Alicyclobacillus sp. SO9: one gene and its partner. The protein of the gene in region 2 interacts with the protein of the main gene of each other region in a pairwise test. Links are inferred from orthologs where the notes say so. Each region holds a gene or a part of one and is shown on either strand. Other genes may lie near its edges.

Region 1 (3,181 bases), 570 kb from region 2 along the record:
TACGGAGGAGTTGGCCTGGGAAAGACACACTTGATGCATGCTATTGGGCAGTACGTACACCAATACTCCCCTGACTCCAAAGTTCTATATTTGTCCTCGGAGCGTTTTACCAACGAATTTATCACCGCCATTCGCGACAGCAGGACAGCAGATTTCCGAAACCGCTATCGCTCCATAGATATACTGCTCATTGACGACATTCAATTTTTGGCAGGGAAAGAACAGACCCAAGAGGAATTTTTCCATACCTTTAACTCTCTACACGGAGAAGGAAAACAAATTGTAATCTCCAGCGACCGGCCGCCTAAGGATATTCCCACTCTTGAAGACCGTCTCCGATCGCGCTTCGAATGGGGGCTTATTACAGACATCCAGCCGCCGGATTTGGAGACTAGAATTGCCATTCTTCAAAGAAAGGCCAAGTCAGACAGGTTAGTCATTCCGGAGGACGTGTTGAACTACATTGCCAATCAGGTCGATACGAACATTCGAGAACTCGAAGGTGCTCTGATTCGAGTCGTTGCCTACTCGTCTCTCGTCAACGAGGACCTGTCGGTGCAGTTAGCAGAGCAGGCCTTAAAAGACATCATTTCACCGGACAAACCAAGAGAAATCACGTACTCACAAATTCAAAAAGTCATTGCCGATCACTTTGGTTTAAAAGTAGAAGAACTCAAGGCAAAAAAGCGCACAAAAAACGTGGCCTTTCCACGTCAAATTGCGATGTACTTGTGCCGGGAGCTGACAAACCTTTCACTGCCTAAGGTAGGAGAAGCATTTGGCGGACGCGATCACACCACAGTCTTACACGCGTGTGAAAAAGTGGCCCAGCAGATGAGTTCAGATCAACACACGGCCAACACAATAAATCGCCTGGCAGAGGCTATTAAGACCCTGTACTGAATTATCCAAAGTACGGTTGATAATTATGTGGACTTACACACAGGATATACACAGTCCACAGGCAAGCTCCCATTAAACATTTTCGGACTTATCCACATGTGAACAAGTACTATTACTATTACTGCGTCTTTTAAAGATCTTTAACATAAGAATATATGCACTGAATGAACACTTTAGAACTCGTATCTGGAAGGAGACGACAATCGTCATGAAATTCACTATTCATCAAAATGCACTTCTTCAACTTATTCAAACTTCCTCAAAGGCAGTAGCAGTACGAAGCACAAAACAAGTACTTATGGGAATCCTCCTTGAAGCAGAAGGAGATACGCTAACTGCGACAGCCTATGACCTTGAACTCGGAATCCAGAGTGCTATTCGTGCTGATGAGGAAAATAGATTTTATACCGAACAGTCTGGTGCCATCGTTCTTCCTGCCAGGTACCTGTTGGACGTCGTCAAGAAACTTCCTTCAGACATTGTTTCTTTTGACATTCACAACAACTACACTACAGACATTCAATGCGGACAGGTTGAGTTTCACCTGCATGGAATCGATGCAACTGAATTTCCAAAACTGCCTAGTTTCCACAATGTTGAAGCCATAGAACTCTCAACAGAAGCTCTCCAATCTTTGATTCGATCAACCTCTTTTGCAACGTCCACATCCGAAGTCAGACCCATTCTGACAGGAATTCACCTTCAGTTCGGCAAGGATGCACTGACGTTTACGGCAACAGATGGATTACGTTTAGCGACAAAATCAGTCCCCTTTTCCGGGACATCAGAAGAAGACGAAGAAAGAGAAGCCATTCTTCCGGCAAAATCACTAAATGAACTTCTGAAAGTTCTCTCCGATCTTACGGAGACTGTTTCCATTCAGTTCACAAACAGCCACAGCCTCTTTTCAATTGGGAACACCTTGTTTTACACTCGTCTCATTGAGGGAACGTACCCGGATACAACGCGCATTATACCTACAACACAGAAAACCGAAATTATCGTATCTAACAACGACTTTATGAACGCTATCGATCGCGCTGCATTAATTGCAAGGGACCGGGACAACCATATGATCCGAATGGAGCTCACGAACCAAAACCTAACAGTTTCATCAAGTTCTCCTGAAATTGGCAATGTATCGGAATCTATGTCTGTTTTAAATCAAATTGGCGATGATGTATTTATTGCCTTTAACGCGAAGTACGTTTTAGATGCTTTGAAAGCCTTGGGCAATGAAGAAATATCCATATACTTTAACGGCTCCAATCAACCGTTTGTTCTTCGTAAACACGGTCAAGAAGATACACTTCAATTGATTTCTCCAGTACTTATGAGATAACGAGGTGAAGTTTTGGAATTGGTGATTGAAGGAGACTACATTACCTTAGCCCAGTTTCTGAAGTTGACAGATGTCATCTCCAGCGGCGGACAAGCAAAGTTCTTTTTGCAGGAAGAGAATGTGTATGTTAATGGCATTGTCGACAAGAGACGCGGACGCAAGCTGTATCCGGGAGACGAGATTCAATACGGTGAACAAGTTTATGTCATCAGGGCGGAATAGTTTATATGCATATTACAGCGATTCGTCTTCATCACTTTCGCAATTACACAGATGAGTCACTTGAATTAAATCCGCATGTCAATATTTTGTTAGGAGACAATGCTCAGGGGAAAACTAATGTTCTCGAAGCCATCTATTTGCTGGCTGTGGGAAAATCTCACCGTACAGCGAAAGACCAAGATCTGATACACTGGGGAGAACAGTATTCATCCGTCGAGGCTGCAATTGAGCGCCGCGGTCGCAAGCAGACGATGGCCGTTCACTTGGGTAACAAGGGCAAGCGGGCACTGTTAAACGGGATTACGCAAACAAAAATGACCGATTTCGTCGGTCATTTTCAGGTTGTTTTGTTTGCTCCAGAAGACTTGTACCTAGTCAAAGGGGGCCCCGCACAGCGTCGACGCTTTATCGATATGGAACTGGGCCAAATCCAAGTGAAATACCTGTATCACTTAAGTCAGTATCATCGAGTTCTACAGCAACGCAATTCTATGCTAAAGCTTCCAAATCCAGATTTGGAACTTGTTGATGTTCTCAATACACAACTGGCTGAACATGGTGCGCAAGTCATGTACAGACGTCGTGCATTTGTTACCGATTTAGGAGAATTTGCACAAGGGGTATACCATTCCATATCTTCAGGAAAAGAGGCTTTTTCTCTGTCCTACAGCTGCTCAGTACCAGGCGTTCGATGGGAAGTCTCACAGTCCGTTG
Region 2 (3,155 bases):
TTGTCAAATTATGAATTTTACTACTCACAACTGTGTTTGCTGTTGAATGGCTTCGTGAATGCGTCCGCCATCCACTGGGTTTGTGAATGTCGCAAAACTCGTCGTGTTAATTAATGTCAAAACTATGGAATTCTATGCAAACTCCTTGAAAAAATATAGAAATAGGGTATAGTAAAAGAAATTCAATAATTTGCATTTGATGATAGTCACTCCCTTATCATCCATTCGCGAATATTGAATAAATGCGGAAGTTCAAATCCGTATAACAAAAGAGTAAAAAACTTACAGAGACAGGAGTGCGGTATGCAGTGAAGTCAACGGGTATTGTACGAAAGGTCGATGAACTGGGTCGCGTGGTCATTCCCATCGAGCTCAGAAGAACCCTTGGAATTGGCGAAAAAGACGCTTTAGAGATTTATGTGGACGGAGATCGCATCATTCTTAAGAAGTATGAGCCGGCTTGTATTTTTTGCGGTCAAGCTGACGAAATCATTCACTTCAAGGGAAAGAATGTCTGTCCGTCCTGCATTGCAGAAATGAATTCGTAATCACACAACACAGAGCTGCAAATTCGGAACTGGTAGTCTTTGACTACGGGTTCCGAATTTTTTATTGTCAATTGCCTCACTTACGCAGTGTTGCCTGATACAGTTGCCTCTTCTTAATTCCAAACTGTGCAGCAACCTGCTCTACAGCTTGCTTGTGACGCATTCCTTTTTCCACTCGTTCTTCCACAATTGCTACGGCCTCTTGCCATACAGCATCTGACTCTTCCTTTTTTGCCTCTTCATTTTCCTGCGTCTCAATATCACTAGGGGGACCCACAACAATCACATACTCACCCCTCGGCGCATGCGTCAAAAGAAAGTCTTTTACTTCACTGGCAGTGCCTCGAGCAAACGTTTCGTATTTTTTCGTCAGTTCTTTTGCAAGAACAAGTTGCCTATGCGCGAACAATAGGTCCAAGTCAGCAACGGTTTTAGCCAGTCTATGAGGAGATTCATAAATTACCAGTGTGGCATCAAGTGACTGGTATTGCTCCAGTAGTTTTCGTCTGTCACCTTGTCCCTTTGGCAGAAAACCAATAAATAGAAACGGCTGCGGACGCAACCCGCTGCTAATCAAAGCAGCGATTGACGCACTCGCCCCCGGAACTGGAATAACCGGAATGCCCATATCGATGGCTGCTCGAACGGCGCCAAAACCGGGATCGGAGACACCTGGTGTACCAGCATCAGAAACCAGTGCAACCTTTTTCCCCTCTGCCCACCAGTGTTCCAATTCCTGTTCTTTAGATTTTTCATTATGTAAATGGTAACTCGTCAACAACCGAGGGTGAATTTCGAAGTGAGTTAAAAGCTTGCGCGTCTGTCTCGTATCTTCTGCCGCAATCACATCTGCGTCGCGTAAGACCTGCAGCAAACGCAGTGAAACATCTTGCAGATTTCCGATTGGAGTGCTGCACACGTATAAACACGCTGCCGATTCATCAAGAAAACTCTCCTGTATTTGCATGTTGTTCGTCCTCGCTCGCTATGCATCCTCTGTCTTTTGCAGAAACGACAGACAAAACAGGCATTCACCTTCTGTACGCAGGCTTCCATACTTCACATTGCAAATGTGGAAACCTTCCTGATAAATTTCGTACAGATTGTCAATTCCCGATCCCGCTGAAGTCAACGGATCTGCTGTTGAAGACACCTTTCTCCAGCGCTCATTCTCTTGCTGCAAACGCTGATTTTCTTCAATGAGATCCTGAATTTTCTGCTTGAGAGTGCCCAGTTCTATATATAATTCCCCAATTCGCTCTTCCAGGTTAGCGACCTGTACAAAAAGAGACTGCTTTTCCATGGTGGCAAACTCCCTAATTCATGCTGAGACCGATGCCTTTGCAGACAAGGGTCTCAGCTTGCTTTTTTCGTTCAGGTGGCCTGTTTACGCCAAAGGAGAAGCTAAATGACGGTTCCCTCTTCTTGATAGACATCATTCTCAAATTTCAAACAGCACATGAGCCGTCCGCACAACCCGGAAATCTTTGTCGGATTAAGCGACAAGCTCTGGTCCTTGGCCATTCGTATGGAAACAGGTTCAAATTCCCCCATCCAAGTACTGCAGCAAAGCAGTCGACCGCACGGGCCGATGCCTCCAAGAAGTTTTGCTTCGTCTCGTACACCAATTTGCCGCAGTTCAATCCGGACACGAAAGACAGCAGCCAAGTCCTTTACAAGCTCCCGGAAATCAACGCGCCCGTCGGCAGTAAAGTAGAATATCAATTTACTCTTATCAAAGGTGTACTCAGCGTCAACAGACTTCATTTCAAGCCCGTGAGCTTCAATCTTCTCCTTGAAAACCGTTATCGCGTTTTTTGCCTTTTGTTGATTGTCCCGAACAACATCTCTGTCCTTGGCTGACGCAATCCGAATCACTTGTTTCAGCGGCAGGACAACATCGCTTTCCTCCACAGATTCAATCGGGACGACTACTGAACCAAACTCAATCCCGCGCGCAGTCTCGACAATGACATCGTCGTTTCTCGCTATCGGTAAATCGCCGGGATCGAAGTAGTATATTTTACCCGCTGTCTTAAAACGCACACCGACGACATTCAACATAATCTATAAGACCCCCCGCAGCCGAATACATAACTGCTCTATATTCAGATTGGCAGCAACGTGAGCCTGTAAACGAGTCTTCGCATCCGTGACCAGTTCCACCGCCCTCGCAAACTGCTGTGCAGAAGCCAGTTTAGCTTGGGTTTCCAGCTCTTTCTCATAGGCTGAAAAAACGAAAAGACGGTTTGCGCCGACTCGAAAATGCATTACATCACGCAACCACTGTAACACTGTATCTAAAACGTCCGGCAAATCATTTGACGACGCAATGTCCATCAGGGACGCCGCCAGAACCAGTGCAGGTTCCTGTTGGCGCAACCACCTGTGTGTCCATTTTATCACCGGCTCCTGAAAACTGACAAACTTTGTTTCTGCGTCGGACTCTGCAGAGCCTTTGTGTACCGTTTCCGGCTCGTGTAAATTGTCGCTTTCAGGGCCTGCGGGTTGCCCAAGCGGTTCTGTCAAATAAGAAAACAACCGTGATTTGACGGTAGGCAAAATTCTCCCCGGATTTGCAGATGTTAAAATTGCCCGAACCGGTGA

What was found.
Region 1: the proteins of GI364_RS02430 (region 2) and dnaN interact in binary tests that used the Bacillus subtilis proteins (3 or more experiments, as listed by UniProt). The link is inferred for Alicyclobacillus sp. SO9 from one-to-one orthologs.

Annotation. Positions count from the first base shown.
Region 1 is NZ_CP066339.1:481-3,661, forward strand. Bases 330-3,178 are described here. They hold dnaN (DNA polymerase III subunit beta), read left to right. Parts: upstream 330-1,111; coding sequence 1,112-2,245; downstream 2,246-3,178. Other genes in these bases: dnaA (chromosomal replication initiator protein DnaA), read left to right, coding at 330-903; yaaA (S4 domain-containing protein YaaA), read left to right, coding at 2,267-2,467; recF (DNA replication/repair protein RecF), read left to right, coding at 2,473-3,178. Also shown: more of dnaA, read left to right, coding at 1-329; more of recF, read left to right, coding at 3,179-3,181. UniProt on the Bacillus subtilis protein: Confers DNA tethering and processivity to DNA polymerases and other proteins. Acts as a clamp, forming a ring around DNA (a reaction catalyzed by the clamp-loading complex) which diffuses in an ATP-independent manner freely and bidirectionally along dsDNA.
Region 2 is NZ_CP066339.1:568,817-571,971, reverse strand. The notes cover bases 193-3,015. They hold GI364_RS02430 (initiation-control protein YabA), read right to left. Parts: upstream 1,852-3,015; coding sequence 1,534-1,851; downstream 193-1,533. Other genes in these bases: GI364_RS02420 (DNA polymerase III subunit), read right to left, coding at 2,616-3,015; rsmI (16S rRNA (cytidine(1402)-2'-O)-methyltransferase), read right to left, coding at 625-1,515; GI364_RS02440 (AbrB/MazE/SpoVT family DNA-binding domain-containing protein), read left to right, coding at 309-548. Outside these bases: more of GI364_RS02420, read right to left, coding at 3,016-3,155. UniProt on the Bacillus subtilis protein: Involved in control of chromosome replication initiation. Inhibits the cooperative binding of DnaA to the oriC region. Thus negatively regulating initiation of chromosome replication.